Regions from separate parts of the Streptococcus pantholopis genome, predicted to be linked through region 1. Evidence: predicted binding sites of a transcription regulator. Region 1 holds the regulator's gene; the other holds the start of a gene.
What was found. Region 1 encodes NrdR, which represses ribonucleotide reductase genes. Its sites were predicted from a motif close to ACACNATATATNGTGT; they were not measured.
Positions count from the first base shown of each region.

Region 2: a site for NrdR is predicted at 1,271-1,286, ahead of nrdH (glutaredoxin-like protein NrdH). Genes of this name have one in related genera too.

Region 1 covers NZ_CP014699.1:239,140-243,209, reverse strand. Annotated here, with positions in the region: gene dnaI (primosomal protein DnaI) at 1-360, opposite strand, end outside; gene A0O21_RS01155 (DnaD domain protein) at 361-1,542, opposite strand; gene nrdR (transcriptional regulator NrdR) at 1,529-2,023, opposite strand; gene A0O21_RS01145 (response regulator transcription factor) at 2,273-2,962, opposite strand; gene A0O21_RS01140 (YceD family protein) at 3,198-3,731, opposite strand; gene htpX (zinc metalloprotease HtpX) at 3,945-4,070, opposite strand, start outside.
Region 2 covers NZ_CP014699.1:1,369,699-1,373,768, forward strand. Annotated here, with positions in the region: gene A0O21_RS06325 (DUF1576 domain-containing protein) at 1-1,011, opposite strand, end outside; gene nrdH (glutaredoxin-like protein NrdH) at 1,383-1,607, shown strand; gene nrdE (class 1b ribonucleoside-diphosphate reductase subunit alpha) at 1,691-3,850, shown strand; gene nrdF (class 1b ribonucleoside-diphosphate reductase subunit beta) at 3,993-4,070, shown strand, end outside.

The DNA of each region.
Region 1 (4,070 bases):
ATAAGACTTAGGCAGATTGACAAGGCTGACACGTTCGGTAATAGCCTGTTTAGCCTGAGCAAGCTTCAAGGCCTTTGTTTCACGGTAAGTAACATCTGCATAGCCTTCATTCATCACCAAAATCGGTTCGTAGCCTTTAGCGAGATAAGTTTCATCGCCGGCTAAAAATTTCTCTCGTTCTATACGAAACTGATTAAACTTTGAGAGACTGAGTTCGATTTCCCGGTTTGACAGCCGGTGAGTTGCAATGAAATCCGCAACTTTTGTATCAGCTAAAATAGCTTGCTTAAGTTCATCAGTGTTGATTTGTGATAAATGAGCTTTATTGCTGTGCTTTATAGCCTGAGCAACTTTTTCCATCTATTCACCATCCTTTCGCAATTGTGCCAAAGTTCTTTTCTTGAACTCTGCCAGTTCCTCCAGTTCTTCTGCCGTTGTTTCATTTTTGTAATCAGGATTGCTCCATTCAGGAACATTCGTTTTGGCTGCTTTTGATTGTTTTGATTTGACATCAGTTTTACGTTCCGAAAAGCTGCGCATTTTTAGAACAGCTTCTTCAGCACTGACAATCCGCTGATAGGAAAAATCATTGGCAATTTTCATAATATAGGCCTTGTTCAAATTGGCCGATTTCGTTTTACTGAAGGTATAGAGCACCATAACATTAATCACTTCATCCAGAAAAGACATCTGAGCCAGGTCTTCCAATATTTTTTTCTCATCTGAAGTGACCCGCGCCCGTCTAACCTTCTTAATTTTAGCCAAAAAAAGCTCTGCTTCTGCCGACTTAGTCTCCCGTAAAATCACTTGCTCTTCTTTGCTAAAAATCTCATCTTGCTGTTTCTGCCGCTGCGCTTTTGCCATCTGCTGTTTTTTAACCGTCATACGCTGGGGCGAAATAAAATGGTTAATAGCTGTCTCTTTAGCTAAATTATAAAGCGCAAACCAGTTTAAGTCATATTTTTCAGCCAAACTGTAAAGAGCAATAATGTCCTTTTTTTCATCCTTAAACTGAAGGCCGTCCCGCTGCATCAGGCGCTGGAAATTATCCAAATCAAGACGCGGAGCAGGTCTGGTCTGAACAGAAGCTTTGTCTGTCTCCAGATGATCAAAAACATCAGAGAACTTTTTCGAGATATTGCGGGCGTTTTTTGGAAGCTGCAAAGCTAATTCCTGCACGGCAACATCTCCGATTCTATTGGCCAGCAGACGGCGGTAAGCCGGATGAGCTAAGAAGAAATCCCTTGTTAAAGGCTGCTTAAGCCTGAAATAATAGACTCCGCTGCTTTCATACAGCTCGAGCAGCTCCATTGCTTCCAGAACTGACGCCGCTTCTTCCAAACGTTTCATTCCAAATTGCAGGTGATTAAGAATTTCTGATAATTTGTGCCGCTTCTGACCCTCATCAAAAAAATGGGCTAAATAGTCGTAGAGCGACATGGCGTCTTGCCCAATAATGGGAAGATAGAGCTGAATAAGATTCAGTGAATCATAAGAAACGGCATTCCCCTTGATATAGAAAAAATCATCAATCGGTTTCATTTTTTTCACTGCTTTTCTTTTTATTGGGCACACGGCTTGTTATTTCCTGCAGAAGTTTTTCTATCTCATCGACATCTTTAAAACTTTTATAAACACTGGCAAAGCGAACGTAGGTAATTTCATCCAGTTCTGCCAATTCATCCATAACAAGGTTGCCAATCACGACACTGGACACTTCATTTTCGTATTCACTGCGAACCTTTTGTTCAATGCGTGAAATGACTGCTTCAATATCGCTGCTGGATACCGGCCGTTTTTGCGCACTTTGAATAATACCGTTTAAAATTTTATCACGGGAAAACTGTTCCCGTGTCCCATCTTTCTTGACTACCAAAAGCGGGAGCTCTTCAACACGCTCAAAAGTTGTAAACCGTGTCCGGCAATTTTCGCATTCCCGCCGGCGTCTGATGGTATTGCCGTCCTCAGCCTGACGGCTGTCAACAACACTGGATTTATTATAATGACATTTTGGACAACGCATACAGACACCTCATTTCTATTAGTATTGTTTAACCCTTATTTTATCATATTTTCTTTATTAACAAAAGCCAGCAGACAGCATAGAAAAAGCCCTCATATTTTAAAGCTTAGAGTCTGAGGGCGCCCGGGCTCATCTACTAAAGAACAGACATGTTATTCCCTAAATCTCAAAAAGTACTTCACTGTTTCTGCCGTTTAGATAGAGAAAAAACAACAGCCATAAAGTCATTGGCTGTTTTTTTGAGCATTCTTACTTTTCACGAATCATATAGCCCATACCGCGGACGGTCTGAATATATGACTCCTTGCCGGGAACATCAATTTTCCCGCGCAAATAACGAATATAAACATCAACAACATTTGTTTCGGCTGCTTCTTCATACTTCCACACATTTGCCAGCAGCTCTTCCCGTGTCATAACGCGATTCATATTTATCATCAAAATATTCAGCAGGTCATATTCACGTTTGGTCAGTGAAATTTCATCATCCCCTCTAAGAACAGAACGGTTCTGAGGATTCATTGTCAAGTCCCGATAAGAACCTTGCGCTGCATGTGCCTTTTTATTGGATTCCATATTTTGCCGGCGGAAAATAGCACGAACCCGTGCCAGCAATTCTTCAATAGCAAACGGTTTAACAATATAGTCGTCAGCACCGCGGTCCAAGCCCGCCACAATGTCCAAAACAGAATCTCTGGCTGTCATCATCATGATATAGGTATTTTTCTCAGCCTGAAGTCTGCGTGTAATTTCAAATCCATCCATCTCCGGCAGCATCAAATCCAAAAGAACCAAATCAAAATCTTTTTCGAGAGCTAAATCCAGCCCTTTTCTCCCATTTGATTCAATCTGAACTTCATAGCCTTCATGCTGCAGTTCCAAGGAAACAAATCGCGCCAAATTTTTTTCATCTTCAATAATCAAAATTTTCTTAATCACTTTACACCTTCCCTTTTTCTTTGTGATTTTGAGTTAATAGGTGCTAAGTCCAAATTGAAAAACAAACCCCTACAAACTTAAATCTTTTTCATGTTATACCCGCCAGAAAAGAAGAGTGAACAAAATCCTCACTTCTCAATGATTTAATGCACGTATGAGCATTTGGTAAAAAAATTATAGCAAAGAATTTCAGCTTTCACAACTGGAATTCTCATAATTTTTAAAGAAAACGGCTTCACTCATCAAGTAAACCGTCCAGAGCAGCAAAAGGACTTGAAGCTTCTCTCTTTTCTGCTTTCAGGGACTGATACTGCTCTTCGGTCAATACTGCCCAGCTCTCCCCAGCCGGTAAATCAGCGGCAGTTTGCTCATCGTCGGTCAGCACCTGCAGAGGGACTGACAGCAGAATATTGTCAATAACACTTTCTGCTAAATCAATATTCGGCCCATCAACAAGCAGCAGCAAGTCCTGATCAGCAAACTCTCTTTTAGAAGTCAGTTCCGACTGTTCAGCAAAAACCTCAGCTACCGTCTGCTTTTGCTTCAAAACAACCGGCTGAAGCGAACGGCTTGAAGGAAGTTCCAAGAGATAAGTCAGTTCATAGTTTAATAAAAACAGCCCATCATCGTAAGAGACATTCCCCTTTGCCCGAACATCCTTGACATCTAAAATATCAGGATTACGTGCAATCAGCTCATCACTAACAGATAAACTCTGGTCAAAATCGATTCCTTCCGGTCTTTTTTTCAGCTCAGCTATGGAAAACATCAGCTTTTACCCTTCTAATAAATCACTCTTAATTTCTATATTATACAATAATAAAATGTCATCTCTTTAGAAGATAGATGTCAACTTTATTACAAACGCTATTGTTACGGCTTTTCTCCTGCTTCTTCCTTTAGTCCTAAAAGGAGAAAATTAAAAAGTTCCTCAGAACTTTTTCTTATTTTTTATTAAAAAACAGGACACTTTCCTGCTGGTTTACATCTGACGCAAGCGCTCAATCCTGTCAGCAATAGAAGGATGAGTATAAAAGAGAGACCTAACACCTTCTCTTTTCTGCGGATCATTGATATAAAGAGCGCTGCTGGCCTCATCAACATGGTG
Region 2 (4,070 bases), 1.1 Mb from region 1:
CCAAGCAGCTAAAATGACCCCAAAAGCAACTGGCAGTGTATTGCGCAGGTGTTTCCCAAAACCAGCAAAACCGATGATAGACATAAGACCGCCTGCAATGGGGCCATTCAGCTGAACCCTCATCACCAGTAACAAACTCAAGTAGACCATTCCTAAAAGTCCCATGTTAAAAAAGGCAGTCTTTCGTCCGTACTTGATGACAAAATCATCTGGCAGGCGGCCAACACGGTGATTCAGCTTAATAAATTTCGTTCTAAAGTCCTGAAAATCCAGACCAATCAAAGCTTGACCAAGCATCAGCAGACAAATAGACAGTATATAGACTAAAATATAGTCGTGGGCTTCAGTACTCAGTACTTGAGCTGTTGGAATTTCAAACTGGAAATAGCGCAGACAGGCATAGACAAACATACCGATAACTCCAGATGTAAAACCAATATTATAGAGAGTGTAGCCCTGATGGAATTTCAAAAATGCTTCGGCAAGAGGCGGAGTGATAAAGCCCAAAATTAAGCCTAAAACGATTGCCCCTAATATTGAAATAAGCGACAAACCGTGCGAAAACATAATATAAGACACAGCAGGCGCCATACAGGTTGCAAACAGACTGATAGAAGTATAAATTTTGAAAGACTGATGTGACAGTTGGGCATATAAGATGACACCCAAAATAATAGGCAAAATATTTAGCAGATGTGTCCCAAAAAAAGAATGGCCAACAAAAATGCCTATCGCTGCCATCTGAAAACCGGTCAGATGGGTCAATTGGTTACGAATATTTAAATAATAAGCAATAGCCAGATGCAAAGCAGCATTTACAAAAGTTGCAGCTATGCCTGCTACAGCAAAAAAATCATGAATCAGATAGGTTTGCACTGTTAACAGATGAACATAATCCTCCCACCAAGTTGTCTTCGCAGGGGTTATCAAACCAAAAATAAAGGTCCCAATGGCTAATAAAAGAAGATTATCTTTTTCCCAATTCAGCTGCCGCAGAAAGCTTAATCGCATCTTCTCAGTCCTCCTTTGCCAAACTTCCTTAATACTAAAGTAACCTAACTGACGATAAACAGCAAGGTTTTTTAGTGTGTTTTTTAAGCGCTTACATAGCTGAATGGTCTTTTTCTGCTTCCCAGTCCTGATTTCGCCCCTTCTTTTTAAGATATCAGTTTAGCCTGTCAGCAGGAGCCAACTTTCCCGTCTGAATCTATCCTTCAGCCTGCTCAAAAGCAGGTCTGACACTACATTTCGTGTTCAATAGAGATAGCAAACACAATATATTGTGTTTTTTTAAGAGAAATCTCTTGCTTTTTTTATTTATTTTGTATATCCTAGATACATATGCCTTTTCCAGAAACGGAAATTTTTAGGAGGAATGATTTATGTCTCAAATCACATTGTTTTCAAAAAATAACTGCATGCAGTGCAAAATGACCAAAAAGTTTTTAGAGCAACATCAAGCGGATTTTACAGAAATTAATATTGATGAACATCCCGAAAAAATTGATTATGTCAAAAGTCTTGGTTTCACTGCTGCTCCTGTAATTGAAGCCGGTGATTATGTTTTTTCAGGCTTTCAGCCCAATAAATTAAAAGAAATTATTTAATTTTAAGGCTTCATCTCACAAATAATTGGAATGAAGCCTTATTATATGTAAAAAGTAATACTATAAAAGGAATTTTAGATAAAATGAGTCTCAAAAATCTTGGCGATGTTTCCTATTTTCGTCTTAATAATGAAATTAACCGTCCTGTCAACGGACAAATTCCGCTTCATCGGGACAGAGAAGCTTTAAAAGCTTTTTTTGCAGAGAATGTTGAGCCTAACACAATGAGCTTTAGCAGCATTACTGATAAAGTCCGTTACCTAGTGGATAATGACTATATTGAGTCAGATTTTATTCATAAGTACTCACCGGCTTTCATTGAAAAATTAGCAGCCGACATTCAGGCTCAGGGATTTCAGTTTAAGTCTTTTATGGCTGCTTATAAATTCTATCAGCAATATGCTTTAAAAACCGATGATGGTGATTTTTATCTCGAAAGTATGGAAGATCGGGTCATGTTTAATGCCCTCTATTTTGCTGATGGCAATGAGGAGCTGGCGCATGATTTGGCCATTGAAATGATTAATCAGCGCTATCAGCCGGCAACGCCCTCATTTTTGAACGCCGGCCGAAGCCGGCGGGGTGAGCTGGTCTCCTGTTTTTTAATTCAGGTAACAGATGATATGAACGCTATTGGCCGCTCCATCAATTCTGCTCTGCAGTTATCACGGATTGGCGGCGGAGTTGGCATTTCTTTGTCCAACCTTCGTGAAGCCGGAGCACCGATCAAGGGATTTGCAGGCGCAGCTTCTGGTGTTGTACCAGTTATGAAGCTGTTTGAAGACAGCTTCTCCTACTCCAACCAGCTCGGGCAGCGCCAAGGAGCCGGAGTCGTTTATCTCAATGTCTTTCATCCGGATATTATCGCCTTTCTTTCAACTAAGAAGGAAAATGCTGACGAAAAGGTTCGTGTAAAGACCTTATCTCTTGGAGTAGTTGTTCCTGATAAATTCTACGAGCTGGCGCGTCAAAATGAAGACATGTATCTGTTCAGCCCTTACAGTGTTGAAAGGGAATATGGCATACCTTTTAATTACATTGATATCACTGAAAAGTATGACGAACTGGTTGCCAATCCAAATATCACTAAGACCAAAATCAAGGCTCGGGATCTCGAAACCGAGATTTCCAAACTGCAGCAGGAATCCGGCTACCCTTATATTATTAATGTTGATACAGCCAACAGGAGCAACCCGATTGATGGAAAAATCGTAATGAGCAACCTCTGCTCAGAAATCCTGCAGGTTCAAAAACCCAGTCTGCTCAATGATGCGCAGGAGTTTGTAGAAATGGGAACCGATATTTCCTGCAATCTTGGTTCGACCAATGTTGTCAATATGATGGCTTCACCTGATTTCGGCCGCTCAATCAAAGCTATGACACGGGCTTTAACCTTTGTGACCGATGCATCGCAGATAGAAGCGGTTCCGACAGTGAAACATGGCAACAGCCAAGCGCATACCTTTGGTTTGGGCGCAATGGGGCTGCATTCTTTTCTGGCTCAGAATCATATAGCCTACGGCAGCCCAGAATCGCTTGAATTTACCGATATTTATTTTATGCTGCTTAATTACTGGACACTGGTTGAATCCAACACTATTGCCCGCGAGCGTCAGAAGACATTTGTTGGTTTTGAACAATCCACATATGCTGACGGAACTTATTTTGACAAGTATATAACCGGCCAGTATGTGCCAAAATCCAGACGTGTGCAAGAGCTGTTTGCCGGACATTTTATTCCGCAGGCTGAGGATTGGCAGGCTCTCAAAGAACAAGTAATGCGGGACGGTCTCTATCATCAAAACCGGCTTGCTGTGGCACCGAACGGATCGATTTCTTATATTAATGACGTATCAGCCTCTATCCATCCGATTACGCAGCGTATCGAAGAACGCCAGGAAAAGAAAATCGGCAAAATTTACTATCCAGCTGCCGGACTGTCAACTGATACGATTCCTTACTACACTTCTGCCTACGATATGGATATGCGGAAAGTCATTGATGTTTATGCTGCAGCAACAGAACATGTGGATCAAGGGCTGTCTTTGACCCTGTTTATGCGCAGTGACATTCCTCAAGGGCTCTATGAATGGAAAACTGAAAGCAAGCAAACGACCCGTGATTTGTCCATTTTGCGCAACTATGCTTTCAATAAAGGAATTAAATCCATTTATTATGTCCGTACCTATACAGACGATGGAGAAGAGGTTGGCTCTAATCAATGTGAATCCTGTGTCATTTAATTGGCTATATAGGAGTTCTTGGTCTGTGCATTAGCTGTTTACTATACGATGGAAAGGAAGAGACACTGTCTTTTGAAACAGTGTCCAAAAAGATAAAACCGGGCCTGCAAAAGGAATTGACCCGGCTTTGGGTGATTTAATGATGACTACTTATTACGAAGCGATTAACTGGAATGAAATTGAAGACATTATTGATAAGTCAACTTGGGAAAAACTGACT